2 regions of the Botrimarina mediterranea genome follow, and region 1 is predicted to be linked to the other one. Evidence: riboswitches for the same ligand, from Rfam matches in the RefSeq annotation. Region 1 holds a riboswitch; the other holds the start of a gene.
What was found. Region 1 has a riboswitch for cobalamin ahead of Spa11_RS08180 (PEP-CTERM sorting domain-containing protein). Riboswitches for the same ligand answer to the same signal wherever they lie in the genome.
Positions count from the first base shown of each region.

Region 2: linked by a shared signal. The riboswitch ahead of Spa11_RS20540 (DUF1559 domain-containing protein) and the one ahead of Spa11_RS08180 (PEP-CTERM sorting domain-containing protein) in region 1 are both predicted to bind cobalamin.

Region 1 covers NZ_CP036349.1:2,032,424-2,047,713, reverse strand. Annotated here, with positions in the region: gene Spa11_RS08235 (serine/threonine protein kinase) at 1-444, opposite strand, end outside; gene Spa11_RS08230 (hypothetical protein) at 666-1,229, opposite strand; gene Spa11_RS08225 (carboxypeptidase-like regulatory domain-containing protein) at 1,406-1,951, opposite strand; gene Spa11_RS08220 (carboxypeptidase-like regulatory domain-containing protein) at 2,118-2,672, opposite strand; gene Spa11_RS08215 (hypothetical protein) at 2,853-3,707, opposite strand; gene Spa11_RS08210 (tyrosine-protein phosphatase) at 3,707-4,498, opposite strand; gene Spa11_RS08205 (M24 family metallopeptidase) at 4,736-5,845, opposite strand; gene Spa11_RS08200 (carbon storage regulator) at 6,183-6,416, shown strand; gene Spa11_RS08195 (esterase/lipase family protein) at 6,555-8,567, shown strand; gene Spa11_RS08190 (DUF6717 family protein) at 8,699-9,133, opposite strand; gene Spa11_RS22870 (hypothetical protein) at 9,303-9,455, opposite strand; gene Spa11_RS08185 (metallophosphoesterase) at 9,556-10,557, opposite strand; cobalamin riboswitch at 10,804-11,026, shown strand; gene Spa11_RS08180 (PEP-CTERM sorting domain-containing protein) at 11,309-12,304, shown strand; gene Spa11_RS08175 (hypothetical protein) at 12,449-12,730, shown strand; gene Spa11_RS08170 (ArsR/SmtB family transcription factor) at 12,954-13,325, shown strand; gene Spa11_RS08165 (arsenate reductase ArsC) at 13,319-13,744, shown strand; gene arsB (ACR3 family arsenite efflux transporter) at 13,781-14,839, shown strand; gene arsM (arsenite methyltransferase) at 14,911-15,290, shown strand, end outside.
Region 2 covers NZ_CP036349.1:5,344,497-5,359,786, forward strand. Annotated here, with positions in the region: gene Spa11_RS20495 (PEP-CTERM sorting domain-containing protein) at 1-462, shown strand, start outside; gene Spa11_RS20500 (DUF1559 family PulG-like putative transporter) at 538-1,659, shown strand; tRNA gene Spa11_RS20505 (tRNA-Arg) at 1,707-1,779, opposite strand; gene phoU (phosphate signaling complex protein PhoU) at 1,935-2,600, opposite strand; gene Spa11_RS20515 (hypothetical protein) at 2,814-3,320, opposite strand; gene Spa11_RS20520 (OprO/OprP family phosphate-selective porin) at 3,472-5,115, opposite strand; gene Spa11_RS20525 (DUF3592 domain-containing protein) at 5,354-7,126, shown strand; gene Spa11_RS20530 (hypothetical protein) at 7,250-8,707, opposite strand; gene Spa11_RS20535 (permease) at 8,887-9,963, shown strand; cobalamin riboswitch at 10,123-10,352, shown strand; gene Spa11_RS20540 (DUF1559 domain-containing protein) at 10,499-11,401, shown strand; gene Spa11_RS20545 (DUF4465 domain-containing protein) at 11,398-12,267, shown strand; gene Spa11_RS20550 (DUF5522 domain-containing protein) at 12,267-12,485, shown strand; gene Spa11_RS20555 (class I SAM-dependent methyltransferase) at 12,586-13,410, shown strand; gene Spa11_RS20560 (hypothetical protein) at 13,423-14,280, opposite strand; gene Spa11_RS20565 (shikimate dehydrogenase family protein) at 14,456-15,290, shown strand, end outside.

The DNA.
Region 1 (15,290 bases):
GCCGCCGAAGATCGCCCACTCAGCGATCCGGAGCGGAGTGAGCGTCAGCGACTGCGCCTTCCACAGCCAGCCGGCGATCGCCCCGGTGAGCACCGTCGCCGCGCTGTGCACCCAGAACATGTGGCTGCCGGCAACGCCGTAGGTGTGCTCCCAGTAGAACAGTCCCCGGATGAGAAACGCCGCGTACCCAGTCGCCAACAGGGCCGCGGCGAGCAACAGCCGGCGTTGCAAGATGCCACGGGTCTCGCTGCTGAGGTGGACGCTGCCCCCTTCGACCAGCCGCACCAGTCCGCGGGCGGCGGCGCTGATGGCGCCAGAACCTCTCGATCCCGACTCCTTCGCGCCCGTGGCGGCTCCTGCGGTTGCGGAGTCCTCCCGGATCGCCGACAGCATGCTGATGGGGGCGGCGACGGTCTCTGCGTTCTCGATACTGCTTCCGATCACTACCGCGGCTCCCGATCTGGCCGGTCCCCGCCGAGGTCCGTTCGTCCTCGGCATTTCGGGTCCTGCAAGCGAGCCCCCCCACATACGGGGGCAGACCGACGCTAGCCAGTTCCCGTTGGACGCAACCAAATGGTAGTCGGTTCGCCAACAAACTGGCAGCGATCCCCCCGCCAAAAGCGTCGCGCTCGCGATACCGTGCGATAAGTCACACGATTTAGAGATCAAGCAGCGCGGCGAGCGGGCCGGGTTGCAGCCCAGGCGGAGATCTCCGTAAGCGGGATCGTCTGCCACTCGCCGGCGGCGTCGGCCGTCTCGCCCTCGGTGCGGCGGAGGACCAAAGTCCCGGGGTGACACATTCGCGGCACATAGAACCAGGCATGCGCCAGGGCCTCGTCGGTGGCGTCCCCCGATAGCAGCAGGAGGTCGGTATCTGACAGGCTGTTTGCCTCCGCGGCGAGTGACGCCGCCAAGTCGCCTGGCGTCAGCCGAACCTTGGCGCCGGTGGCGATGAACCGCCGGTACACGCCCACCAGAGGCGCGTCGGGCGTCCCCTCCGGCCGGGCGTCGAATAGGTCGAGCGCCGTGTACTTTACCGGGGCGTCCTTCGCCTGTTTGACGAGGACGTCGAGGAGTTGTGCCGTCGAATCGACCGAGTCGATGCCGACCTCGACGACGCGGCGGATGACGTGCTGCTTCGCGATGCGTAGCAGCTGCTTCTCCGGCGTGGGCGTCGTTTTAGAGAAAAACGCGCGTGCCGCGTACCTGAACAGATCGCCGACCGCCATGGCGCCTTCCGTGCGTGCCGATCCCGTGAATATCGCGTCCTTGCGACTACCTCATGGATCGGCCAACGGGTGGCGCCGGAACAGCAGAACCGCGGGCGTCAGCGCCGCGTCGTGCCGCCGGCTGACAAGACGTGACGCCTGCAGCGACATGGCGAGATCGATCGATTGGGCGGCGGTCAGCTGGCCGGGTCGTCGTCGTCGGCGTTGTGGATCGCAACGGGGATCGCCACCGCCGTGCCGATGACGCCGGCGAGGAACAGCGGGTTGGCGAAGAGACGCTTGGTGTGGCTTACCGTGCTATTGGCGACGGGGCCGGCGTAGTGCTGACCTCGGGCGATCTCGCTCCCTTCCACCAGCAACACCGCCGGAGTCGCGTTGGGAGGGGCCGCTCCGCCGGTCCAACTTCGTACTAAGAGTGCGGATTTGTCGCTTTCGAGGCGGGCGACTCCCCGCACGTTCTTGAAAGCAAAGCCGCCGTCGGCGTTGGTCTTGGCTTCCGCCTTGCGGCCATCGGCGAGCGTCAGCCGCACCGTCGCGTCAGCGCTGGGCTTGCCCGAGGCGCCGACGAGCTGGCCGATCAACAGGCCGTCCTTGTGCAACGCCACGTCCACCGCCAGGGCGTCGGCGGCCTTATGTTCGGCGGCGACGGCGTTCTGGGCCCGGGCGAGCGTCGGGCCCATGGCAACCGCCAAAGCCACGGCGCCGACCAGCGGACGGGACATCAAATTACGGCTACGCATCGAGGGCTCCGCTATCAATTTGTCATGGAGTGACAAGCGAGCGGGACCCTAGCGAACTCTCGGACGTCGGCAAATAGCAAACCCCGCCCTCCGGCGAACCGGCGGGCGGGGTTTGTGTTGTTCAGTCATCGCGAAGTCGTGGACGCTATCAGCTGGCCGGGTCGTCGTCGTCGGCCAGAGCGAGCGGCACGGCGATCGCCGTCGCGACGCCAGCGGCGACCAGCAGCGGGTGCTCACGCATCCAACCGAGAACGCCAGCGCCCTTGCTCGGCGTGGGCGGGCACGGCGCCATCGGAGGGCAGTACTGGCCATTGACGACGTCGCCGCCGGTCACGATCAGGGCCGACTGGTTGGCGGCCGGGGGAGCGGTGTTCTCCGCCCAGAGACGGTAGGACACGACGCCGCCTTCGGAGACCACCTGATACAGTCCGCCACGCAAGCCTTGCACGGCGAACACGCCTTCGGCGTCGGTCGTCGTCTTGGCGACTTCGTTGCCGGCTTGTTGCAGCGAGACAGCAACCTTGGCGAGCGGTGCGCCCTGGGCGGTCACCACTTTGCCAACAAACACCCCGCCATTGCTCAGAGCGATATCGGCAACCGCCGGCGCCGATTCAACGATCGGGGCGCCCGCCAACGCGGGCTGAATCAGCATGCCGAAACACGCCATCGCCGCGGCGATGCGTTGGGCGACAACAATCTTCATGCTCGTCCTCTCTCCGTAATGACGGGACTCGTCCGTGAGGCGTTCGGTCGAGACCGAAGGAATAGTTCAAAGCTCCTGCGCAGGGCAGCAGCGTCAGAGAACATTTTCATCCACCACTGCTGCGATCGGCGAGCGGAAGCGACATTCTCCAGCTATTCCTGGACTACTTGTTCGGAAAAGTCACCGGCTGGCGCCAGCATGCTGGCGCGAAGCGCGCAACACGCGCGGCCAGGCCCGGAAATGCTCCGCAAACGCTGTTTCCGGAGAACCGAGCGTCGCGGCAAGCCGCTGCGACATCGGCGTTGGCGGCTCGTAACGCCGCAGCGCCGCCAGCGTTGCCCACAACTGCATCGAGGCGGCAGCCGGGCCGTGAAGGAGGAAGTGCGTCCACGCCCAGGCGTAGCGGTAATCAATGTCCGCCATCTCGGCGAGGTCGTGCTTGGCTTCGAGCGTCGTTAGCGCTACCAGCCGACCCCGCGCCGCCTCCGACACTACCCCTTCGAGATGATCCGGCCCATGAGCGCGGTCGGCCGGACGGGGTTCGAAGTACTCCGCCAACCCCTCGTCGAGCCACAACGGCACCATCGGCAGGTCGGCGTGAAGCAGGGCGTGCGTGCACTCGTGTCGCAGGTCGATCGCCAGCTCGGAGTGCCGGTAGGCGTAGATCACGGCCCGCTGCTTCGTTTGGTAATACAGGGCGCGCCGGTAGGGCGCCGTGGGGTGACGTTCGGCGATGTAGCGGCGGTGCTGCTGGGCGTCGTTGAGCAGCACCACTTCGACTTGGTTCTTGCAAGGCCCGAGCGCCAGGACCCGTCGCAGTTCGCGTTCGAGGCTCGCAAGGTCGGCGTCGGCCAACAACGCGTCATCCAGAGGAAACGCGGAGCGACAAACGAACGGACCGACGCGCCGTTGATCGACCCATGTCGGCTCGACCGCAGCGCGGGCGCGCGATGAAACGGACCAGGCGGCGCCGGCGACGATCGCGGCGAGCGCCTGGCGGCGCGTTAGCGGCGTAGCGGCCGCGCGCCCCGCCATCAGGCCGCACCTCGAGAAAACAGCGACCAGCCCCGCCGTGGCTTACGGACCACAATCGGACCAGGAACGACCTCACGGCCTTCAGCGACCGCCCGGGGGTTCTCGCTGCACCACAGGCGGGCGGCGTCTTCACCGACGAGTTCGACCGCCCTCGTGTACGCCTCGCCAAGCCGTGGGCGGCGTCGTTTCGGGCTGTGCCCGTCGGTTGAGAGGAAGTGGATCAAGCCGCGGCTCGCCATCCGCTCGGCCATCGCTTGGCTGTCGGGTCCGAAGCCGCCGACAAGGCTGCCCGCCGTCACCTGCATCAAGCAGCCGTCGTCGACGAGCGACTCGATCAAGTCCTGGCGCGCCAGCAAGCCTGCGTTGCGTTCGGGGTGCGAGAGGACGCCCGCCATGCCGATCCGCTTCAGACCGTTGAGCACCGGCTCCAACGGGAAGTACAATTCGTGCGGCAACTCGAGCAGCACGTGGCGGCGATGATCGCCGAGCGAGAGGACGTCACCCGACTGCAGGCCAGCGATCATGTGGTCTTCGATCCGTACGTCGGCGCCCGGCAGCACCCGCAGCGGGATGTCGTGCCGCGTCAGTTCGGCTTGCAGCTCGGCCGTGCGACGACGGATGTCGTCGCCGCGATTGCACTCGAAGGCGCCCAACTGGTGCGGCGTGACGACGATCGTCTCGACGCCTTGCTCGACCGACATCCGCGCCATCGCCAGCGACGCTTCGAGGTCCGCGGCGCCGTCGTCAATGCCCGGCAGCAGGTGGCAGTGGATATCGACAAGGCCGTTCATCCTGGCGTGCTCCGTCGTGTCATCAGCGCAGGCGGCAAGGCGCCCAACGCGCGGCGGAGTGTAGGGAGAGACTCTCGTTCGCGGAAGCCGAATGCGTGCGGGCGATACTAGTGCACGCTTCGCCAAACCGTTGCGTCTGAGCCGTGGGCGGCAGCCCTCGGAGTGCAGCGCAACCCGCCCTCCACTCCGAGGGCTGCCGCCCACGGCTCAGACGTTCACGGATGGGAGCCGCTACGCCTAGGCGAGCCCGTCCTGAAGGCCCAACGGCCAATCCGTCAGCAAATCGACGCCCGTCTCGGTGACGACGTAATTCTGCTCGAGCCGCAGGCCATGACGCAGGTCGTCGTGGTAGAGCCCCGGTTCGGCGGTGAAGTAATCGCCGACCTCAAACGTGTCGTCCCAGTTCGGGTTGAGGTGCGGCCCCTCATGCGGCGCGAGACCGACGCCATGGCCGAGGTGGTGGTTGAACACCCACGGCGCCGCGACCGCTAGCATCGCCGCCGACTCGTCGAAGACCTCACGGCACTTCACGCCCGGTCGCACCTTTCCCTCGACCATCGGGAACACGGCGGCGAGTTGCTCCCAGGCCGATCGCTGGGCGTCGGTCGGCTCGCTGACGGCGATCGTGCGGGCGTTGTCCGTGTAGTAGCCGCGGTAGCCGACGCCCAGGTCGAGGACCCACAGCTCGCCGGCCTCGGCGGCGCGGTCGCGGGGCGCCCCGCCGCGGGCGTTGCAGCGGAAGTCCTGGCCAAAGTACGTCAGCGGCTCGCCCAGCGTCCGCACGGCGACGCGGTGCATTTCGCTGTAGAGATCAAGCTCGTTGAGGCCCGGCTCGATGATCTCACGCGCCCGAGCGTACATCGCCTCGTTGGCGCGATTGGCGGTCGCCATCATTGCTAGCTCGTCGGCGTCCTTCTTGCGACGCAGGCGGAACATTACCGAGTCGAAGTCGATCCAATCGCCGTGCAGCGCGCCGTACAGCGACTGCGGAGCGAGGGAGAACTCGCACCCGGCCCGACTCGGCGCCGATCCGAATGAATCGAGTAGCACCAAGATGGCTTCGTGGCGCTGATCGCTGGCGTCTCGCATCGTCGAGAGCCGCTTCTCTTCGTAAGTCCGCACGTTGTCCGCTAGCACCGGCAACTCTGCCTTGCGGCTTGGCAAGACGAGGGTGACGGTCCCCTGGTCGTCGATGGCGGCGACGGGTTGGAACAACGGACCGACGTAGGCGCCGGTGAGCCACTGGATCGACTCGGGTCGCAACAGGACCGCCATCCCGCACTTGAGTCGTTGGAGTTCGGCGACGAGGCGGTTCTGCCTGCCTTTCAGGGCGTTTTTGTCAATCACGTCGGGTCACTCAAAGGGGTGGAGCGGCGGTCGCCTACCAGAGGAAACGACCCAGGCCTGGCGTGCAACCCGGCCCTGGCGGGCTCCGGAATCGTCTCAAAGCGAGACTTGCCGATACGAAATTCGTCCCATACAGAGACGCTCAAACAACTCTTCATCGGCAGGCGTCGTGGGGGTGGCTCCAAGTAATCTCTTTGGCAGGCAATGAAAACGACGAAAAAATCTGCTCAATCGCTCTAAAGCTCGAATTAGGCACGCCGTGTGCACACCCGTATGATCGTCTACTTCACAATCGGCGGCGGAGTCGCCCCTTAACCGCGCACAGGAGAGCCCAGCGATGCTAGTTCTTAGCCGTAAGACCGGTGAGCAAATCCAGATCGGACAGGATATCACGATCGAAGTCCGCCGTGTCTCGGGTAACCGTGTCGCGCTGGCAGTGCAGGCGCCTCGCGATGTGCGTATCCTCCGCGGCGAGTTGAAGGAGTCCGTCACCGAGTTCGAGATGGACGAAGACTCCCCGATTTCGTTGATGCTGATGAACGCTGACTGCCGCGCCGCCGCGTCGGCTTGATGCGGTTTGACCGCGGAAGACACTCGCATTGACGCGTTGGCGTGATCTCCGTAGCGTGCCTCGCGTCCGGCAGAGTGTTCTAACTTGAGAGGCCCGTGCGTAATCGCGGGCCGACGCGTGCCGGGAAGATCTCGCCCGATGCGTGCCGCAGTGGCGTTCAGCCGATTGACTCAATCGCCGGCTCTCGCTGCGGTGATCCTCACCGTTGTCGCCCTCTGTACAGGGTGTGCAACTAGTGAGCAGTGGATCGAACGCCGACCCGCCGACCAAGCCTATGCGGCGCGGTTGCTCTGGTCTCGTGATGGGCGCGCCGCACTGTCGGACGCCACACTGGCGGTCGCCCAGCCAAGGGGGCTTGATCCCACTAAGCCCGACCAGCGCGCCAAGCTGCTGGAATTGCTTGAGCAAGAGGCGCACAGCACGCTGGCGCCCGACTTGGAGTTCGCCCTCGCCGAGCTTGCGGCGACCGAGGCGGATAGCCTCGTCAAAGACGACCCCGACGCGGCCGTCGGCTTCTACGCCGAATCGCTGGTCCACGGCTACCGGGCTCTAGCGGCCGATGAGCGGCAGCGCATCCCCGGTACGACGCGGCGGTACAACGACTCGCTCAAGGCCCTGCTACGGCTGCTGAGAGAGCGGGATCAGGTCAAGCCCGGCGCGCTCGTCCCTCTGCCGCTGACCCATGGGGCTTGCTCGGTCGCTATCGAGCTGCACAGCCAGCGCTGGACCGAGGCTGACTTCCAGAGCTTCGAGTTCGCCAGCGACTTCCAGGTGCTCGCCCTCCGGAACCACTACCACACTACCGGCATCGGCACGCCGCTAATCGCGATCCGTCATCACCCCGACCGCGATCAGCCCCAGGACAAGTTCTACCCCCGCAAGCTCTGCTACCCGCTCACCGCGGTGGCCCGCGCCGAGAGCTACGAGCCGACGCCGGCGCGTCCCGAGGGGGGCGTGCGGCTGGTGCTTGAGCTGCACGATACGACCGACCACAAGACCTTCCAGCTTGCCGGCCGCCGGGCGCCGCTCGAGACCGACCTGACGACGCCGCTGGCGTACTACCTCGATCAGCCCGACCTCCAAGACCGCGACGTCTCGACGATCGGCTTGTTGAAGCCCGACAGCGTCAAGCAGCAGGAGGGGCTCTACCTCCTCGAGCCGTACGACCCCAACCGCATCCCCGTCGTCATGGTGCACGGCCTCTGGTCGAGCCCTGCGACGTGGATGGAGATGTTCAACGACCTCCGCAGCGATCCGCGCGTCCGCAGTCGCTATCAATTCTGGTTCTATCTCTATCCGACCGGCCATCCCTTCTGGGTCAGCGCCGCGCAGATGCGTAAGGACCTTGCCGAGCTGAGGCAGACGGTCGATCCCACGCACACCGCCTACGCGCTGGATCAGACAGTGCTCGTCGGCCACAGCATGGGGGGGCTCTTGTCGCGGCTGCAGACGGTGGACAGCGGGCAGGACTTCTGGCGGATCGTTACCGACCGCGAATTCAAAGAACTCGACGCCGACCCCGAAGTTCGGCAGTACATGTCGAACCTGTTCTTCTTCCAGCCGAACCCCTCGGTGCAACGCGTCGTGACGATCGGCACGCCGCACCGCGGCAGCATGTTCGCCAACGGCTTCACGCAGTGGGTGGGCGCCAAGCTGATTGCCTTCCCGATGCAGACGATGGCGCGGCAACAAGAACTGTTCCGTCGCAACCCCGGCTTCTTCCGTCCGCAAATCGCGGCGCGCGTGATGACGAGCATCGACTCGCTGTCGCCCGAGTCGCCGATGCTGCCGGCGCTGCTGGCCGCCAAGTCGGGGCCGTGGGTGCGGTATCACAACGTCGTCGGCGACGAGCCACGCAGCGCGTTCACCAGCTGGTTCACGACGCGCGGCGACGGCGTTGTGTCGCTCGACAGCGCTCGCCTCGACGACCTGCCGCAGCTCGCGTCGCAAGTGGTCGTCCCCGAGGACCACGTCATGCTGCACCGTCACCCACAGACGATCGCTGAAGTGCGCCGTGTGCTCATGGAACACGTCGCCACGCTCGACCCGCAAGGCTACGCCCAACACGCCGCCGAAATCCGCACCCTCCCACCAGTGATCGACCAACAACCGGTGCGTCTCGCGAGCGGCGTCTTAGAAAGTGTCCGTTAACGAGAGCCAACTCGTTCGTTGAATCTGCGCCCTCGGTAGGAAGGCGGCGCCCGATGTCCGCCGAGGGTTCGCGCCCAAGGCTCAGACGAATCGGTAGGCGTCGATCGATGGTCCGAGCGAACCGGAATCGATTAACTGCGCGACGGGTCGGCCCTCACGTACAACTCTGCCGGCGCCGCGTCGTAGTATTTGAACAGCGCTGGGCAGATCCAACCTTCCATCGGCGGCCCTTCGATTGTCGGGTCGTCGAGCCGGTAGTAGTTGCCGACGCCATCGCTGCGCGTGCGGGTCAGCTTCTTCTCATAATCGGGGAAAGGCTTGGCGGAGAATGTCAGCCGGAACCCTTTGTCGGCGTCGGGAATGTCGGCCACCAGGACATCGATCATCTCAGGCACCCCCGCGACGAAGGGCTCGCGCACGAGGCCGACACGCTCGTCGTCGAACACCCACGTCCCGTTGTAGCGGTACGGAGCGAGGACCATGATCGAGTTTTGCGGCAACCGCATCGGCGCCGCTGCAACCGCCGACCAGTAGGCGTAGGCGCCCGCCGCCAAGAGGAGAACCACCACGACGGCCGAGAGCCGTCTGAGCGAGTAGGGCCGTTTATCGAACGCCTCGCTTAGAAGAGAGACAAGTCCACGCCTCCGGCGATCGCCAGGAGCCTAGCGGCATCTTATACCAGAAGAGCCAGCGAGGCGAAAATCGTTGGCTTCTGAATCTTGTTGAAGGAATCTGCTACGGAGAGTTCTTGCAAGCGACGCCCTCGTTCTTGATAAACCCTTTCGCCTCTAAGAAGTAGGCGAGCAGTCCAAGACCCACAACAAGGCCAAGCAAAGCGAACAGCCCACCGATGATCGTTGCAGCCGCGTAGAAGAAGATTGTGGTCATGGCTCGCTGTTCTGGTCGAAGGATTCTAGGTTGCGTATTGGCTCGATAGCTGGGCGGCGGAGACGCTCTAGTCAGGGAAGCTCCCCGCCGTCCGGACCTTCTACTTCCGCCCCAACTCGTCTAGCCGGATCTTAAACTCTTGGTCGTCCGCGCGGTCGTGGCGGTCGAGGACGGGCGAGTAGGTCCTCACGGCCACGTCGCCATCCTGACTGAACTCCAGCAGCCGCAGGTCGCCCTGGCCGCCCTCCTTCTTGAACTGGTAGTTTGCCAGCATCTGGTGGACGATGTTCCCCTCAATGCCCTTGGTGCTACGGTAGCCCGTGCCGTCGTTGAGGACGTGGCCGTTGAACACCAAGCGGAAGTTCTTGTGCTTCGAGACGAGCTTGTCCCACAGCTCTTGCCCGTCGTTGACGGTCTCGCCGGGCTGCTTGGCGACGCCGTAGGCGTGGGGGTTCCACGACTGCTTGGCGCCCTTCGCCCGCCAATCGTAGATCGTGTCGTCCGAGTACATGTAAGCGTGTGTCACGAGGATCGCCGGCAGGTCGGCGTGCTCGGCGACGATCCTGTCAGCCCAGACGACGACTTCATCACGCGGCGCAAACTCTAAAGCAACAACGAGCCACTTCTGCCCGTTGGCATCGAACGTATGCCAAGTGTTATCCGTCGTCGTCTCTTCGTAACGCCCGCCGAGGCTCGGCTGGATCGCGTACGGCGACACGGGGCCGAAGTATTTGGATTCGTTGAAGAAGCTCACCCGATCGGCCGCGTTCCCGCCCGGGCCGTAGTCGTGGTTGCCCGGTGCGATCGCGTAAGGCAGCTTGCCGTCGAGCAGCGACATCGACTTCCGCGCGTTGTCCCACTGCTCGGGCGTGTTCTGATTGGTGACGTCCCCCTCGTGGAGCACGAAGCGGATGTTGTGCGAGTCGGCGTGCTCCACGAGCCAACGCGTCTGCGCGTCGTAGTGCTGCGGATACGCCTCGGCGTAGATCTGCGTATCGGGCAGAACCGCGAGCGTCCAAGACCCCTCGGCAATCGGATCGGCCTCGCCACGAGCAAACGTCGGCGCGAAGCCGATCAGCAGCAACAAAAGAGTTCTCGTCATCGCATCCAACCAAGTCGAGGGGCCAAGAGTTTCTGCCCTATACTGACCACTGGCGTAGGCCCATCGCAAGCGCCAAGAAAGGGTAGGGAACCACAAAGGGCACAAAGAGATTGCCAATGGGACAGGCGTAGCCCCGCCAAGTTGGCCGTCGTGTCCTTCGTGCCCTTCGTGGTTCAATCTTCCCTTTTTTAGGCGCCAGCAGGATTTCGCAAGCCGACGCTAGACAACCGCCGCATGGCGGTCTACAACGCTGGGCAGTGTGTTGGTGGTCGGTCTCGCCCCTTGCGAGGCCGACGTAACAGGGAACCCGGTGTGATTCCGGGACGGCCCCGCCGCTGTAACCGGGCGACACACGCCGAGCCCCTTCTTCAGAGCCATTACCCACCTTTCGCATCAAGCGAAGGTGAGTGAGAAGGCAGGGCACGGCGAGCCCGGGAGTCAGAAGACCTACCAACGCGTGGCATCGGATCGGCTTCGAGGGAAAGCCGCCGTCGCATTCATCGCTGCGTTGTTCCCGTGTCTCCGTGCTGTGACGGCGTACGCCGTTGGGTGAAGGGCTCCTGCCCTGCGCCACGGCTGACGGTGCGCGAGTGCTAACGCCGCTTTCATTCTCGCTCGAGTCCCATGCGTCTCCATCTCCTCTGCGCCACCGGTGCGCAGCGGCGGGCCGGCGTTCGCTCTTCCGTATTTGACAGCGGTTGGCGACGTCGCTATCCGCGTTTCCTTCTTTTGACTGCAGGAGTTGCAACTCATGATCCGCACCAGTCTCCCTTTAATCGCTCTCGGCGCCACGATCGGCGTCGCCCAAGCGGGTCCCTACTCGAGCTACTCTGGCGTCACCGCCGGGGCGCCGGACAACCCGATTGCCCGTGCGAGCATCACAACGTTCGAGTCTTCGGTCGTCAACTACGCGCCGTCGCCCGGCGTTGGCGCCAACTTCAGCAAACCCGCTACCGCATTGAGTTCCTTGGGTGAACTCTACAGCCCCGTCGCCGCGCCGGGTGGCGCCAACGCGCCCTTCAACAAGCTCTACGCTCCGCAAACCGGCGCCGAACCCAACAACTTCCATGCCGGCTCGGCGGTTAGCGATCCGTTCAGCGGCGATATTGACAGCACGACTGACACCTACGGGTTCATCGGCATCGACGCCCCGGGCGCGATCACGCTCGGGTTCGCCAAGCCGATCACCGACGGCGCCGGGCCCGACTTCGCCGTGTTCGAAAACGCCTTTGCATTCGGCGGCGCCACGAGCCTGCTCGCTGAGCTTGCCTATGTCGAAGTCTCTAGCAACGGTGTTGACTTTCTCCGCTTCCCATCGGTCTCGCTGAACACGGTGCCGACCACGGTCTCGGGAGCTTTCCAAGCCTACGACGCCACGAACCTCTACAACCTCGCCGGAAAGCACACCGCGAACTGGGGCACGCCGTTCGATCTCGCCGAACTGGCGAGCGACCCGCTGGTGACCGGCGGCGTCGTGGATATCACGGCGATCGACTACGTGCGACTCGTCGACGTGGTCGGCAGCGGCGACCTCTCCGATGGCGCCGGCGGCACGCTAACGGGCGTCGCCCGCGATTCGCTGGGCAACGCGATCCTCGACAACTGGCTAACCTACGACTCGGCCGGCTTCGACTACCTCGGCCTCCCGACCGGCGCGGTGGGCGTGCTGAACTCCGTGCCCGAGCCGACCAGCGCATTGCTGACCCTTGTCGGCCTCGCCGCAATAGCGGCGCTTCGTCGCAGCTAAACCTTTTGCATCTCCTGTGGGAGGCGTCTCCAGACGCCGATTACGGCATCCATTCCGATTAGACATGGTGCGCGTAATCGGCGTCTGGAGACGCCTCCCACAGTTCCTTTTTTCGATCGCTCATATTAAAGCCAGGAGGGCCCGATGCGTTGGTACAGCGCTTGGTTGGAAACGGAGTTCACCGTGCATCACTCTCCCGGCGTCGCGCGGGCGTGGCTGCGGATGGAGCCTACGGGGGATTGGTACCTCGTCACCGACCCTGGCGGCTACGACCTGCCCGAACGCGACGGGCCGTTCGTCGTCACGCATGTCGCCCGTGGCCCCGAGCACGACGAGGACCCGCAGCTCTTGCCGCACCGTGCGGCGCTCGCCGCATGGCTGCGCGACCGGACGACGTGCCGCATCCCGACGGACAGCCGTCTCTAAACGGATGAAGTAAAGAGAGCTCACCACGACGGACACGACGAGCACGACGGCCTGCCACTAGGCGTCACGTTGTCTCGGCAATTAGGCCGTCGTGTTCTTCGTGTCCGTCGTGGTTCAGTCCTTTGGCACATTGCGGACTTTTCGTCTCCGAGCACAGTTGACCGGAGTCCGCTGTCGATCTAATATTTCGTTAGTTGGCGAAACGTAAAATCCACCGGCGATCATGAGAGACCTCCTCGCTGTCACCAAAGCCCTCTCGGACGAGAACCGCGTCCGCGCGCTGGGGCTATTGCGCGACCGCGAACTGTGTCTCTGCCAGATAGTCGAGGTCCTGGCGTTGGCGTCATCGACCGTGTCGAAGCACATGTCGGTGCTCCACCAGGCGCGGCTCGTCGAGTCGCGTAAGGAAGGCCGCTGGGCTCATTTTCGGCTCGCGGAAGAGGATTCGCCCGTTGAAGCCCGGCAGGCGCTGGAATTGGTGCTCGCAAGCCTTGCCCGCGACAAGCAAGCCAAAGCCGACCAGCAGACCCTCAAGGTCGTCCTCAAAATGCCCCCCGAAGAACTCTGCCGCCAACAGGCGAACTGCAAATGCTAAAGGTGCTCTTTCTCTGCACGGGCAACTCGTGTCGTAGCCAGATGGCCGAGGGCTGGGCCCACCATCTGAAGTCAGACACCCTGGAGGCCTACTCGGCCGGCGTCGCCACGCACGGCATGAATCCGCACGCCATCGCCGTCATGGCCGAGGCCGGCGTCGATATCACGCCGCAGCACAGCAAGCACGTCGATGAACTAGCGGACGTCGAGTTCGACTACGTCGTCACCGTCTGCGACAACGCGGCCGAGTCGTGCCCGATCTTCCGCGGCGCCGCAAAAGTGGTGCATCGCCCGTTCGACGACCCGCCGCGCTTGGCGCGCGAAGCGGCGAGCGAAGTGGAGGCTCTTGGGCATTACCGGCGTGTCCGTGACGAGTTACGTGACTACGTCGCGACGCTGCCGCAATCACTGCAAGGTTGATCGCTGACAGGCGCCAACGCGCCTTAGGAGATTCAGATGGACCAGAGCACGGCCACGATCGGCTTCTTCGAGAAGAATCTGACCTACTGGGTCGCCCTCTGCATGGCGGCGGGGACGCTGATCGGGAAGTACCTCCCGGCAATCCCCGAGTTTCTCGGGCGATTCGAGTACGAAAAGGTCTCGATCCCGATCGCGGTGCTGATCTGGCTGATGATCTTCCCAATGATGATGAAGGTCGATTTCGCCAGCATTCGATATGTCGGCGCGAACCCGAAGGGGCTCTACGTGACGTGGGTGGTCAATTGGTTGATCAAACCTTTCACGATGTTCGCGATCGCCGCTTTTTTCTTCTTTGTCGTCTTCAAGTCATTGATTCCGCACGACCTCGCCAAGGACTACCTCGCCGGCGCCATCCTACTCGGAGCGGCGCCCTGCACAGCGATGGTCTTTGTCTGGAGCCATCTCACACGCGGCAATGCGGCATACACGGTAGTGCAGGTCGCCACCAACGACTTGATCATCTTGGTCGCGTTCACCCCGATCGTTGCGCTGCTGCTCGGGGTGAGCGGGGTGGCAATCCCGTGGGGCACGCTGCTGCTGTCGGTGCTGCTCTTCGTCGTGATTCCGCTCGTTGCCGGGATCGCAACGCGCGCCGCTGTCATCAAGCGACACGGCCTTGACTACTTCAACCACACGTTCCTGGCCCGCTTCAATAACGTGACCATCGTCGGCTTGCTGCTGACGCTCGTACTGATCTTCTCTTTCCAGGGACACGTCATCCTCGACAACCCGCTGCACATTGCGCTGATCGCGGTCCCGCTGGTGATTCAGACGGTGCTGATTTTCTTCATCGCTTACTTGACCTGCCAGAAGATGCGGTGCCCCCACAACATCGCGGCGCCGGCGGGGATGATTGGCGCTTCGAATTTCTTTGAACTGGCGGTCGCGGTCGCCATCACGCTTTTCGGCCCCTCGTCGCCCGTCGTGTTGGCGACGGTGGTGGGCGTCTTGGTGGAAGTCCCGGTGATGCTGGCGTTAGTGGCCTTCGCCAATCGTACTGAGGGATGGTTCTCCGCGTCGCCCGAACACGTTTAACACCGAGCGATATTTCCCACGGCTCAGATCAAACGGCAACGCAATCCAACAACTACCTCCGGAGCCCAAGCATGAGCGCCTCGAACGAAGTCATCGACCAAGTCCGCACACAGTATTCTGCCGTCGCGACGCGGGGGCTCTCGAGCGACCACGCCGGCGTGAAGGCCGTCGCGGAAGCCTTCGGTTACTCGGCTGAGGAACTCGCCTCAATCCCCGCCGAGGCGAACATGGGCCTCTCGTGCGGCAACCCCACCGCGACCGCTCGGCTGCGTGCCGGCGAAGTCGTCGTCGATCTCGGCTGCGGCGGCGGGCTCGACGTACTGCTGGCGGCGCCGAAGGTTGGTCCGACCGGTAAGGCGATCGGCATCGACATGAGTCAGGAAATGATCGACCTGGCCCGCCGCAACGCCGCCAAGAGCCGGGTCGAGAACGTCGAGTTCCATCTCTCGAC
Region 2 (15,290 bases), 2.6 Mb from region 1:
GGCGACACGTTTACTACCAACACCTTCAACCTAGGCGAAGGGCCCGTCACCGCCCAAGCCGGCGTCCTAGCGCCCGAGTTCCAGGACAACGCCACCGTGGTGATCCGCTGGTTCTGGGGCGCGGGTGAGTTCGGCTTCAACGACGGCAACGTCGTGGTGCTCGATAACGTCTCGCTCGATTTCATCACCCCGACGCCGCTGCCGGGCGACTACAACACCGACGGCGTCGTCGATGCGGCCGACTACACCGTTTGGCGCGACAACCTCGGTCAGACGATCACCCTCGACAACGAGGGGGACGGCGTCACGCCCGGTGAGGTCACGCAAGAAGACTACGCGTTCTGGGCTTCCCAGTACGGCGCAACGGCGACTCCCGTCGCGGCGGTGGCGGTCCCCGAACCGACGACTCTCTGGATCGTCCTGGCGGGCGCGTCCGCAGCGGTGGTGCGGCGACGCGGCTGAGCGGCAGTGGTGGAACGACCAGAGAACCGCCCAGGCATTCGGCCACGCGGTATGAGGCAAGAGGAGCAATAGGCTATGCGTCGCGCATTCACATTGGTCGAACTGCTGGTGGTGATCGCCATCATCGGCATCCTTGTCGCTCTGCTGCTGCCGGCGGTCCAGGCGGCGCGCGAGGCCGCCCGCCGGACCAAGTGCAAGAACCAGCTCAAGAACATTGCGTTGGCGATGCAGAACCACGTCGATACGTACGGGGTCTTTCCGACCGCCGGCGCGACATGGGGCGAGCCGATCGAGTGTTACTCGCAGGGTGGCAATCCCTTCGGGCCTCAGAAGCAGGGGCTCAGTTGGGCCTTCCAGATCCTCCCCTTCATCGAGGAGGGTTCCCTGCACAGCATCGGCGACAACACGGCCCTGCTAGGCGGCACGGTCCCGCTTTACAACTGCCCTTCACGACGGCCCCCGACAGCTTACGAGGCGCAAAGACTCCGCGACGGTCCTGAGGGGGACACGGTCACGGCTTACCTGATGGACTACGCCTCGGCCCAGCCGGGGACCACGCTCAACGCCTCGACCGGAAGCCCGTTGGTGGACGCCAAGCGCGACGGCGACAACGGCACGCGGATGCGTTCGCTCTTCTGGTCGCTCTCGCTCCCCGGCGGCGGCACGGGCTCGCGCCCTCCCGACAACGGCGTCTACGACGGCGTCATCGTCCGATCTCCCTGGCGGATGACCTCGCCCGCAAGCCTGAGCGGCTGTGGCTCGACGCCGAGCCAGGGCGTCGTCGCGGCGAACGTCGCCTCGCCGACGCGGTTCGCCAAGATCACCGACGGGTCGAGCAAGACGATGGTCATCGGCGAGAAGTACGTCGACGCCACCCTCTACGAAGGCAACGACCCCTCGGACGACCGCGGCTGGCTCGACGGATGGGACACCGACACCGTCCGGCTCACCGCCACGCAGCCGTACCCCGACTCCGCGACGGGCGCCAGCGCGCCGCCGGTGATCACTCACTCCGGCAACGTTTACCGTGAGTCATTCCTGTTCGGGTCCGCCCACCCGGGGGCGTTCCACGCCGCGTTCGCCGATGGCGCCGTTCACGGAATTTCTTATGACGTCGACCTCTACGTCTTCAACAGCCTCGGCACCCGCAACGGCACGGCGGTCGAGGAAACGATCGACCTAACCGGCGTGCAATGAGCCGCACGCCGCGGAGGCGCCAGGACGCCGCCAGCCGATCCCGCAAGCGCCCCCGGCAGGACTTGAACCTGCGACACGCGGTTTAGGAAACCGCTGCTCTATCCCCTGAGCTACGGGAGCGAAACACGCATGCGTGCGTGAGACTTGGCAGACTAATGCCTCGGGTCGGGTTTCGCCAGCGGCGGGAGGGGAGGCCAGCATTTAGCCCCCGGTCAATGACCGGGGGCTAATTACGAGGTTTCGTCCCTCTCGGGGATTGGCAGCCGACCCGCGCTTCAGGCCGATTGCGCCCAGCGGTGGCGCATGATGCGGCCCTTCGCCAGATAGATCACATCCTCGGCGATGTTCGTGGCGTGGTCGGCGATGCGTTCGATGATCCGTGTTGCGCTGAAGACGTGGAGCAGGCCTTCGACCTGCTGGGGGCTCGACTCCATCTGCTTCACCAAATCGGCGATCACACGGCGGTTGAGATCATCGACCTCGTCGTCGCGCTCGCGGACGCTGTGGGCAAGCGCTTCGTCCACGCTGACGAACGCCGAGTGGGCGTCGCGGAGCATCTCGATCGCCCGTTCGACCATCTGCTCCAGCTCTGCTGGGACGGGCACGTCGGGGCACTGCGCCAGGCTCTCGGTGCGCTCGGCCAAGTTGAGGGCGAGGTCGCCGATGCGTTCGAGGTCGCCGTTGATCTTGAGGGTCGCCGCGACGCGACGCAGGTCGATCGCCACCGGCTGGTGCAGAGCGAGGAGCTCGAGGCACTTCTCTTCGATGTCCACCTCGCTGCGGTTGAGCTGCGACTCGCTGTCGAGCACCTGGGCGGCCGAGCCGAGACACCTCTCGCGCAGCCCCTGATAGGCGGCGTGGACCATCCGCTCGACGGCGTCGGCCTGCTCTGAAAGAGCGGTCTCGACTTCGGTTAGGTGACGTTGCAGCAGTTTGCTCATGGCGCGCAGACCTTTAGCTTGAACGGGCGAAAATGTCGCCCGACAAGACCGCACTGGCGCCCGCTGATACTCTCCGGGGCTTTCCGGGAAAGGGCGCGGGCGTCTTCATCGGGGCTTAACACTGCCTTAATAATAGGCCAGCGTTGGACCTCGGGCGAGATCATTCCCCGCGGAGTTGCGTCGGGAATGCCGCCCTATCCGGCTTTTCTGCCCCTACCCACCGATCGGGCAGCCGCATCCGAACGCGCTGCTAGCATCCATCACTTCGCACCCGCATTGCCCGCACTTGCACGGCGGCAGGCGGCGGACCTCCCACTTCCACTGGCGGGCGTTGACCTCGTAGGTCTTCTCGACCAAGTCGCGGACCTGCCGGACTTCGCCGCAGCGGACGCACTGGCAGCCGGGTTGGCAGGGATGACAAGGTTTGCCGCAACGCTTCCCGCGGACGCTCTCGCCGTGCCCGAGGAGCCGTTCGAGCCAGTCGAACGTGTTGATCGGCGAACCGCCCGGCTCCCAGGGGCAGAGCACCGGCGGGACCGAGACGTTCTTCCCTTCGACGCACCAGCAACACTTTTCCTCTTTGGTCGCTTCGCGTTTGGGGACGCAGACCAAACAGTCGTGGCCGTGAGGACACTTCGCCTGGGCGAGGGGCGTCAAGCACGACAACGCCGCAAGCAATGCGACGAGCGGCCGGAGGGTGATGCGGCGATGGTGGGTCATGTCTGTCGAAACCCGATGACGGGAACCGGACGCTAAGGCGTGCCGGCTGATTCTTCTAATCATTCGCCGCGGGGCCTTAGCCCCCGGTTGGCTGGCAGGACATTCGGTTCGTCACCCGCGGCTGGCGCCGACGGCTCGCGGCTTGGCTCGCTTAGAAGTCAACTTGGAACCGCGTGCCGAGGATGTGGTAGTCGCCGAAGTTCGGCGCTCCGAGCGGCGCGTTGAGGTCGTTGTTGGTGATGTCGCCGTAGATGTAGTTGAACTGCCACTTGGCGTAGGGCGTCCAGTACCAGTTGAGCGCCGCGGTGATCGCGTCACCGCGGCCGCCCTGGATGTCTCCGTCGGCCGTGTCGAGGTACGACCAGCGCGCCGCGACCTGCCATGCGCCCATGCCGCTAGCGACGCCGCTGTTGCAGGTGTTCACGAGGAAGAAGTTTTCGAAAGGATGAGCGCGGTCGAGCTGGCCCGTCTCGCGGTCCCAGGGGACGTGCTCGCCCGTCAAGAAGTACGACAGGTAGGCGTAGGCGCCGTGGAACCGCACTGGCTCGGCGCCGATGCGGTCGACCCAGATCGTCTGCTGCTCGCCGACGAGCTGCCAAGGGCCGAGGTTGACGACCGACTCGAAGGCGAGCAGCTCGTAATCGTCGGCGCCGGGAATGACGCCCGTGTCGTACCAACGCGATTCGGTCCGTGCTTCGGGCCTAGTGCGGAAGCGAGCCTCACTGACGCCCGAGCCGGCGAAGTTCTCTGTCAGCGCGTTCTGATCGGTGTTGGCGTACGATCCGGCAATCGCCAAGTGGATGTAGCCGCGCCCGTCGGACGCCTCGTCCCACCACAAGGTGTTGGAGAGACGCCCGGCCACCTCGGGCTGCCAGTGATCGCTCACGTAGCCGCCCTCGTCCTGTACGATCCGCTGGTTGAACACCCCGTAGCGCCAGTTCCAGCCGAGGTCGTCGGTGTAGCCCCACGACTGAATCCCCAGCCGGCGGTTGTCTTGGTTGAACGCCTCGATCACCGAAGGGCGTTCCATGAAGACGTTGTAGCGGCTGCTATTGATGTGATCGAGTCCGTAAGGCCGCTTCTGGTTGCCGATCAACAGCTCTTGAAAAACCGGCAGTTCCTTCCATCCGAGGTACACGTCGCGGAACTCCGTCTCATTACCACCGGCGAGCTCGAGGTCGAGGCGGTAGAGCATGTTGCCGGGCAGGTCTCCCTCCGCGCCGAAACGCAGCCGGCGTATCGTGAGGCGGTCTTGCGGTGAGACGTTGGGATCGCCCGTCTCGAAGCCGTTGACGCCCGGCGAGTCGCCCGGGAAGCCCCAGGCGTCGAAGTGCAGCCGGCCGAAGAGCTGCATCGTTGACTTGCTGTGGCCGCTTGTAACGAGATAGCCAAAGTCATCTTTCAAGGTGTTGTGGGCCGTCCGCAACTCGGAGTGATCGGACTCGAGGCTCTTCAATCGCTTCTCGATGTCCGCCACATACTCGTCGGCGGAGCGGGATATCTCTTCGATCTTTTCCTCTTCCCTCTCTAGGGCGCTCTTTACGCCATTGGAGCCCTCCGACGGCGGCTTTCCGGCGGGTGTCTCGTCGTTTGTTGCCGATCCGCTGGCCCCCCCGGATGTCGGCTCACCGGCCGGCACAGCCTCTTCGGCGGCGAGAAGGCGGATCTCCCCATTCGGCAATCGTGGCGCAACGAGGCGGTCCACCTCGAGCGTCCAGCCGACGTCCGCCGACGCGACAGCGGCGCCCAAGGTCGCCACGCCCGAAGCGAATGCAATTCGTAGCCAAGCCTTCAACACGCCGCTCCCCCCGAATGACAGCTGGCCCCGACATGACCGCGGCCACCGCTACCATCGGCACAACCGCACTGACCGGATCGGGTAAGGAGCACGCGGTTCAGCCGATACTGCCGAAAGCAAGGTCCCGTTAACAGCACAACCGGCAAGGTCGCCGCTAGCACCGCATGGAGGCCGCTATGCTTGCAGCGCTCGCTACGCACCTCAACGAACGCGTCTCTCCGCCAACTAGCCGCCCGTGTCGAAGAAGACCAACAAGCTGAACCCCGCCGTCGGCCTCGGCTGCGCGACGCTCTTCGCCCTGCCGTTCGCGGGCGTGGGTGTCTTTATGGCGTGGAGCTTGGCGTCGATCCTCTGGCTCTCTTGGTCGGCGGCGTCGTGGGTTGAAGTCCCTGCAACGATTACGAGCGTCGAGTTGCAGAGGACTGGCGATAAGAAGAACAGCCTGCGAGTCGTCGCCGACTATCGCTACGAATACGCCGGCCAGGCTTACGAGAGCGACCGCGTCGGCCTCTCAACGATGGCGGATAACTTCGGCTCGTACCATCGCCGCCTGCACGATCGGCTGCACGCTGCGTGGAAGGCGGAGAAGACCGTCGATTGCTTTGTCGATCCCAATGATCCAACGCAGGCGCTGCTTGATCGTCGCCTGCGGCCGGTCGTGGTTGTGTATCATGTGCCGTTCGTGCTCGCCTTCGGCGGCGTCGGCTTCGGGATCATCGCGGCGGCCCTCTACGGAATGAGAAAGGCTCGGCGGGACGATGTGATCTCCGCCGACTCGCCCGATAAGCCCTGGCTGTTGCGCGACGAATGGCGTGAGGGCGTGCAGCGCGAAGGCAACAAGGAGTTCTACGGGGTGGCGTTCTTCGCCGTCTTGTGGAACAGCATCGCCCTGCCGTTCGCGGCGATCTTCCTGATGAGCGACGACAAGAAGCCTTGGTGGCTTTACCTGATCGTCGCGATCTTCCCCGCTGTCGGCGTCGGCTTCATCGGCTGGCTGGTGAAGCACTGGCTCCGTCGCCGCAAGTACGGCGCCTCGACGCTTCGGCTGGCGACGATGCCGGGCGTCGTCGGCGGCAAGTTGGCGGGCGTCATCCTGGCGCCGGAGGCGGTGCGTGCCGCCGACGCGGTGCGCGTCTCACTGACCTGCACCCGGGTCGTCCGCCGTGGCAAGAACTCCACGACCGAGGTCTTGTGGCAGGACGAACGCGACATCGCCAAGTTCCTCGACGCCGGCGAGCCCGGCAGCTTCGGCGTGCCGATAACGTTCACGATCCCCAGCCATGCCCAACCGACCGACGACGACAAACGAGTTGCGTGGACGCTCAAGGCCATGGCCGAGCTGCCGGGGATCGACTACGCGGCTTCGTTCGAGGTTCCGGTCTTCCGCACCGAAGACTCGCAAGAGAATATCGACGTCGAACTCACCGCGCTGAGCGAGTACGAATCGGATAAACCGCTCGAAGCGCTGCTCGCTGCCGAAGGAATTCTCGTCGAACCGCAAGCGGCGCTGGGGAGCATCCGTTACTTCGCCCCCGCGGGTCGGCATCTGGGCATGGCGATCCCGCTCACGATCATGACGCTGATCGTCGGCGGCGCGAGCCTTGGGCTGCTCTGGAACTCCGTCTGGCTGATCGGCGGCGCCTCGTTGCTGGTGACGCTGGTGATGATCGCCGCGACGCTGCACACGTGGCTCGCCGAGTCCGAGCTGATCGTCGCCGACGACCATTGGACGACCCGCCAAGCCTGGCGCGGCCTGGCCGGGAGTCCACGCACCTTCGAGACCCAATACGTTCGCGCGATTGAGCTACGGACAACCTCGACATCGCAGTCCGGCAACAACGTGCAGCGTTACCAAGACGTCGTCGCCAGACTCCTCGGCGAACCCAAACCCGTCAAACTCCTCGGCAGCCTCCGCAGCGCCGCCGCGGCGCGAAAGCTCGTGCTTGACCTGCGACAGCGGGCCGGGCTGAATGACTTACAAGAATTGGCCGCAGATGATCGCAGATAGGCGCAGATGAAACGGTTCATTTGTAGGAGGCGTCTCTGACGCCGATTTCTCGCACCATGCCGTTTCGGAATGGGGGCCGTAATCGGGGTCGGGAGACCCCTCCTACATTTCTCTTATCGGCGCTTATCTGCGATCATCTGCGGCTACACTCCGCGGCGTCGCGGCGCCGGCGATCCAGGCGAGGCGGCCTAGCAGCCAGGCGTACGCAAGGTCGATGAGGAACTCCACCGGCAGGATCACGAACACCGACCAAGGCCCCATCGACGCGGCAAGGTCCTCGCCAATCCACATTGATCCGACCGCGAGCCCGAACGCCGAGGCGTAGAACGCCAGCCATGTCACCGGCGCGTAGCGCATCGTGCGTAGCACGCCCGGCGATAGGATTGCCCACATCGAGGTCTCGTTGAGTTGCGACAAGACGATCACGGGAAAAGCAAACATCGCTCCGACGGCCGACCAGCCGAACACCGAATCGAGCGGCCATGGCAAGCTGGTGGCGTTGGGGATGAGCTGGCCGGCGATCGAGCCCGGGATCGCCGCGACGATCATCGCAAAGACGACCGTCACCGCCGGCGGCGCCCATTCGCCGAAGTCGAAGACCGGCCAGTTGTAGACGCACCGCGCGCCGGTCGCGGCGCTGTCCATCACCGTCCAGCACACAGTGCAGGCGATCGTCATCCACATCGCGGTGACGAACACCGTCGTCCCGAGCAGCAGGATCATGCCGATCCAGCCGTACATCCCCCCCGAAGACGCTAGTGCGTCGAGCGCGGCGATCATCAACACAACGAACAAGAGTCCGAAGCTCAGGCCGAACCAAGCGAGCAGCATCTTCGACTGCGTGAAGGCCGTTGCGAGGCCGTCGAACAGCCCGATCCCCCAGCCGAAGGTCGAGGCCGACTCGTTGTCGATCTCGGCCTTGCCGCCCTCCGGCGAATCCTTCGCCAAGAGCGTGCGGTAACCTGCCGGCGCCCGCTCGACGAGCTCTTCGAAACGCGTCCGTAGCACGGTCGTATCGACTTCGGGGGCCGCGTCGACGTCGTAGGTCTCGGCCACGAGGGCGAACTTCGCCGCCGGCTTAGCCGTAACAGGAACGGGCGTCGCTGCGCCGCAGTCGGGGCACGATACGGTCTCGCCGACGCGGCTCGCCTCCGCCGAAAGGTGCGTCCCGCAGAGCCGACACGAGAACGAAACCGTTGGCGCCGCGACCCGGGCGAGATCGACGCCGTGCGGCTGCTCCCCTTCGTAGAGTTCGTAGCCCTCCTCGTCCATCGCCTTGGGCCGGAGCGACTTGGGCGGTTCGGGCGGCGGCGGGACGACCGTCAGTGTGTGGCAATCGGGGCACTTGGCTTTGCTGCCGACCAAGTCCGGCGGTGCATGCATCCGTGTCTGGCAGAGTCGGCAGTGGAAGCCGATCAGGTTGGCAAAGGGATCGATCTTCTGAGCGACCACCTTCGGCATCGGAACCAGCAGCGGCTCGCGACAACCGGGACACGGCGCGGTGCGTCCCGCGAACCGCGCCGGCGCGGAGACCTTCTTTCCACAAGAGGGGCAAACGAAAGTGACGGCGGTGCTGTCCATCCGCGGTTGTGAAGCGACTTGAATGACGTAGGGGCGGGCGCAGGTTGACGCAGAAGCCAACTTGACGCAGAAGAGAGTACGGTAGTCCGTTAGTTTGTCAGTCCGATAGCGAAATTTTCCGCCCCTAGAACCGAAGCCCCCTACGGCCCTACCCACCTATTCACCTCCGAAGGCCCCCCGTGCTCGAAGCGATGTGGCGGATGACGCTCGAACTGGCGCCCTGGATGCTCTTGGGAGCCGCCATCGCGGGGGCGATGTACGCCTTTCTGCCGCAGGGGCTCATGCAGCGGCTGCTGGGGGGCAAGGGCGCCGTCTGGAAGTCGGTCCTCGTCGGCGTCCCGCTGCCGCTCTGCTCGTGCGCGGTGATCCCCGTCGGTCTCGGCCTCAAACGCCAAGGCGCCACCAGCGGGGCCTCGGTCGCGTTCTTGATCGCCACGCCGCAGACCGGCGTCGATTCGGTCCTCGTGACGGCGGGCCTCTTGGGCTGGCCACTGGCGTTGTTCAAGGTCGCCACGGCGCTGTTAACGGGCCTCGCCGGTGGTTGGCTCACCGACGCGGTGACGCCGAAGAAGTTCTCGCTTCCGGTCCTCGATAGCGGAGCGCCCGTCGCCAAGGACGCGTCCTTCATCGCGCGCTTGCGCTCCGGCGCCGCGCACGCGGACGACCTCGTGCGGTCTATCTGGAAGTGGCTCGCGCTCGGAGTGGTCCTCTCCGCAACGATCACGGCGTTCGTCCCGGAGGACTGGCTGGCGGGCCTCGGCGCGTACGGCGGCGCCGCGGCGATGGGCGCGGCGTTGGCGCTCTCGCTGCCGCTCTATGTCTGCGCAACCGCCAGCGTGCCGATCGCCGCGTCGCTCGCCGCCGCCGGGCTGCCGACCGGCGCTGTCATCGTCTTCTTGATGGCCGGCCCCGCGTCGAACGCTGCGACGATCGGCGCCGTCTACCGCGGCCTCGGCTGGCGCCCGCTCGTTGCCTACCTTTCGACGATCGTCGTCGGCAGCATCGCCGGCGGCATGCTCTACGACACGTGGCTCGGCGGCACAAGACTGACCCTCACCGCGACCGACCATCTCCATCACCACGAGCACGGCGGCGCCTGGTGGGAGATCGCCGCGGCGGTCGCACTCATCGCCTGGATCGCCTGGTGCGCGCTCCGCGACCTGAAGAAAAGTTCAACGCACGAAACGCCGCTGGCCGACGTCGGAAACCCCTCGTGCTGCAGTTCAGATTCCGAAGCCAAAACCGCCTGCCACTGACGCCGACTATCTGCGAGCCCCGCGGCGTCAGCCCGGGGAGTGAAGCGGTTACCCGGCGCCCTCCCCGGGCTGACGCCGTGGGGCTCGCATGACGGATGCGGCGCTTTTGGGGGCCATATCTCATGGTTTGCATTGGCCTGCCGCCGGTGCTATGCTCCTCGCTCGATTTCGTGTGTTGGTGGTCGGCGCCGCGGCTTGCGGCTCGCCGACGTAACAGGGAACTCCGGTGCAATTCCGGGACGGCCCCGCCGCTGTAACCAAGCACTAACTTCGCCGGACCCATTCTTCACGCCATTGTCCTGCTAATGCCGCTTGCGGCGTAGCGAGATGAGAAGGCTGGTCCCGACGGGCTTGGGAGTCAGAAGACCTACCAACACGAGGCATGCGGAAGCTTCGAGGGGAAGCCGCCGCGTCGTTAGAGGTGTAGCTGCATCGGTCCGATACGTAGGCGTTTACCCGTGCGCGCAAGCGCCAGGGCTCGCGCTACGGACCGTCGCGGTATGGAATAGGTCACGTGGTACGCGAACGCGCCAAGTTGGAAGTAGACAGAGGGAAGTGGGAAGACGGCAGCTTGCCGTCATTCTCCGACTTCCGACTTCCGACTTTCCACTTCCGCCCCGCCTTCACCCTCGTCGAGCTCCTCGTCGTCATCGCCATCATCGGCGTGCTCGTCGCGCTGCTGTTGCCTGCTGTTCAAGCGTCGCGCGAAGCGGCCCGCCGCGCGGCGTGCATGAACAACCTTAAGCAGGTTGGCCTCGCGCTGTTGAGCTATCACGACACCAACAACGATTTCCCACTCGGCGGCCGGCTCGACGACAAACACCGCGCCGATGTTGGGCCGAGTTGGACGACCGAGGTTTTGCCCTGGTTCGAAGAAGCGTCGCTACGCGATCAGCTCGACCTATCGCTGCTTTATACCGATCCCGCCAACCTCACCGCGGGCCGGACGCTATTGCCGGTGATGCTTTGCCCGAGCATGCCCGACGGCGATACGCCGCGCAAGTCGGTCGATCTATCGAGCACGTCTCCCCACGACTACGCGAAGACCGCCTACGGCGGCATCCAGGGTGAACGCGGCCTCCGCGCGACGAACGCCACCAATAACCCCGAGCGCGGCGTGTTGATTTATGAGAAGCCGATCTCGCTCGCGCACTTCACCGATGGCGCTTCGCACACCGCGATCGTTGGCGAAGTCCCCGAAGGGATTCACTCGATCTGGATCAGTGTCCGCAACGTCTTCGACCAGTCGGCGCCGATCAACGCCCGCGACTCCACAACCCGGCAGCTCGCCGACTTCGGCCAAGAGCTGAGCAGCTTTCACCCCGGCGGCGCGCTCGTCGTCTTCGCCGACGCGTCCGTCCATTTCTACCCCAACTCGACCGACAACCTGACGCTCGCCGCGATCTGTTCGCGCGACGACAACCTGGAGCGAAAATGAACCTACGTCATGCCCTGCTAAGTCTCTCGCTGCTCCTCGCTGGTAGCGTAGCCAGCGCTCACGCCGCGCAGAGCGTCGTCGATTTTGATGACCTCACGCTCGCTCCCGAATCGCGTTGGGTCGGCCCCGATCCCAATGGCGACACGGTCGATGGCGCCTTCGGGCCCGAGGTCCGCGGTGCGTTCGCCTCGCACGGCGCCGCCTTCGGCAATGTGTATGACCTTTCCTTCAGCACGTGGAGTGGCTTCGCCTACTCGAACGAGTCGGACAACACGACGCCCGGATTCGGCAACCAGCACAGCGCGATCACCGGCGATGGCCATGGCCCGGGCGCCGACAACTACGGCCTCGCCTTCGCCGCCAGCACGCTCGGCAGCGGCCCGATCGATGCGGCGGCGCTCGCGGGCCTGCCGACGATCACGCTCCCGTCCGGTCACAGCGTCGAGAGCGTCTGGATCACTAACACCACTTACGCGGCCCTGTCGATGCGCGACGGAGACTCGTTCGCCAAGAAGTTCGGCGGCGAGTCGGGCACAGATGAGGATTGGTTCATGGTCACCGCTTATGGCGTCGACGCCGAGGGCGGAGTCCTCGACGCGTCGGTCGATTTCTATCTCGCCGACTTCCGCTCCGCCAACAGCGCCGAGGACTACCTCGTCACCGATTGGACGGAGTGGGACCTGTCGCCGCTGGCCGGCGCCGCGAGCCTACACTTCGACTTCTCGTCGTCCGATGTCGGCGCCTTCGGCATCAACACGCCGACGTACTTCGCGATCGACGACCTGACGCTGAACACGATCCCCGAACCCGCGTCGATCCTGCTCGTCGCCATCGGCTGCGTCGCCATCGCCGCCAGGAAGGCGTGATGGCTCCGTCCTCGCAGCAACCGCAGCCGGTCCACCCCCTCGCCGACCACTACGTCGAGCACGGCCGCGTCGTCTTCACCGCCGCATTCTTGCTGCGCCGCGGAACCTGCTGCGACAACGGCTGCCGCCACTGCCCCTACCAAGGAGAGCCGTCGGCGCTAGCCGCGAGTAGCCCCACCATCGACGCCACGACCATCGTTCCAACTCCAATTTCTTGAACCACAAAGGAACGAAGGAACAAAGGATTTATCTGCAATTCGTTTGTTCACAAGAGTCTTCCTTTGTTACTTTGTGGTTCCCTTTCCTGCTTTTCGCTGCGTGATCGACGCTGGCTACAATCGCCGCATGGAACTCGACCCGCGACGCACCGCTATCGAGCGTAACCGCCAGGCGTGGAACGACCTCGCCCGGCAAGGCGTGCCGCTCGCTCGGCCGGCGACGGCGGCGGATTTCGCGGACCCGTTGCGGGCGGTTGACCCGGATGGGTGGCTGAGGCGTGGGCTTGGTGGTTCGGTCGTCGGCAAGCGGGTGCTGTGTCTTGCCGCGGGGGGTGGGCGGCAGGGGCCGTTGCATGTGGCGGCGGGGATGGAGGTGACGGTTGTTGATGTTAGCGAGGCGATGCTGGAGAAGGATCGTGCCGTCGCTGAGGCCCGCGGCTGCCGCCTGCGGCTGTGCCAGACGTCGATGGATGATCTGTCGGAGTTGCGTGACGACGAGTTCGACGCGGTCGTGCAACCCGTCAGCAGCTGTTACGCGTCGGACGTCGCCGCCGTTTATCGCGAAGTCGCCCGCGTGCTGCGGCCCGGCGGCGTTTACGTCTCGCAGCACAAGACGCCAACGAGTCTCCAAGCCGCTAGTCGGCTTAGCGGAAACGGCGCGCTAGAACTCCGCACCCCCTACTACCACGAAGGCCCGCTGCCGCCATCCGACCCCTGCCGTACGCGCGAGCCGGGCACGCTCGAGTTCCTGCACCGCTGGGAACAACTCATCGGCGGCCTCTGCCGCGCGGGTTTCGTCGTCGAAGACCTCGGCGAACCGTCCCACGCCGAAGAACCCGGCGACCACGGCCAACGCAGCCGCTATGTGGCGCCCTACGTGCGGATACTTGCGAGACGGGTTTTAGCCGCAGATGTGCGCAGATGAATGCGGATGGGGTTAAGCGGAGAGGTCGATGGAGCCAATTGTCTCGTCTCGATCTGGGGATTCGCCGTCGATGACTAAACCGCTACGATCAATTCGGAATCGAGGCGTCAGTAAATAGAGAGACAGCCCGATGATGGAGGCCTGTACGATGTAGTAGGGTAGAAAATCGCGAGGCTGGCCAATCATGGCGGGTCCTCCCCGTGGCGTCATCGCCCAAGCCGCTGTCGCTAACACGGCGACGAATGGAGTCGCCAGTAAGCCGTAGAATCGTTTCCACCCTTTGGGAAACCATCTATCAACCGCGACCATCGCGACTGCTGGCGCCGCTTCAACCACTGCCAGAATCAAAGTAAGTGGGTAAGCCAGAACGGACCAACCGGCGTTTCGAAGCACTGCAATTAGAAGAGCGACGACCAAGGTTATCCACAACACCGTCGCAATTCCGAACTTCCGCTTGCGTACTGCAATCACCTTGCGGCGTTGATGCGATGACGCTATCCAGCGGCTAAAGATGACTCCCAAGGCGGTCACGGCAAAAGTTGGGAAGATAACCGCACGGATGTACTGATCTTCGTCGGGTTGCTCAACCAAACTAACCGCCGTCATAAGTAGACCAGTTGAGATCGCTACTCGCGGTGCCCAGCCACGCATTGAATGGGTCGTCCAAATTGCCAGTAACCCTAGCTGTGCTCCGAGCATCGCTAGGAGCGATAGTTCAGCAAAATCGCTCCGCGAGCTCTCGGCGAACCTGAGCACCGCGATATCAGCAGCCACAAACGCCGCCAGCAGGAACGGCAGCAGCGGGCGCCTTTTCAGGCGGCGGCGCCAGAGGCGGCGCCATTTCATCGGGAAAAGGGTCTCGGCGAGCATTCTTCCATGCTAACCGCCCTCGACGGCGCCGGCGCGTTGCGGTCGGCGCGTCGGGGAGCGAGAATTGGGAGCTCGCGTCGTTAGATTCAGACCGCCCTCCCATGTCGGCACGACGCGACTCGCTACAGTCTCGTTGTTCCTGCCCACTGCCGACCGCCCACCGCCCCCTCCCCCCGTGTCCAACCTCCTCGAAAAGTGCTGCCTTATCGGCGAGTCGGTCGGCGGCGACCCGACGCACTTCATGATTGAGCGGGCCCTCGAGGACCTCGGGCTCGACTGGCGGTTCTTGTCGTTCCAGACCCAGGCCGAACGCCTCGGCGAGGCTCTGGCGGGGACCGACGCGCTGGGGTTCGCCGGCGTGCGGCTCCGTGGCGCCCTGGCCGACAAGCCGGGGGGGGCCGCCAAGCGGACCGAGCGGGCCAAGCGGACCGGCCGGCTGACCCACCTCACGCGGCACGACGGCGCCCTCCAGGGGGACGACGCCTCGGGCCCCGCCCTGGTCGAAGCCCTGGCCGAGATCGGCGAGCCGGCCGGCAAACGCGTCGTGGTGCTCGGAGCGGGGGGCGAAGCTCCGTCGATCGCCGACGTGCTGGTCGAACGCGGCGCGGCGCTGGTGGCGATCGCCGACCCGCTGGCCGACCGCGCCGCCGCCGTGGTGCTCGCCGCCCAGACAGGCCGCAGCGAAGCGGCGCCCAAAGACGCCCTCGCCTGCGAGGTCCGGCCGCTGGCGTGGGAGGGCGACTGGCTCGAGCTCCCCGACACCATCGACTGGATCATCTCGACCGCGTCATGGCCTAAGAGCGACAACCAACGCGTCGCCGATTCGCTGGCGCCGGAACTCGACGCGTCGCACGTGGTGATCGACCTGGGCATCGGCTCGAACCGCTCGCCGCTGCACCTCGCCGCCGAAGGCCGCGGCGCCCGCGTCGTCGACGCCCTCCCGGTGCTCATCGCCGAGACGGCCCTCGCCGTCGAAGCGTGGACAGGGCTCGAAGTCGACCGCGAAGTCC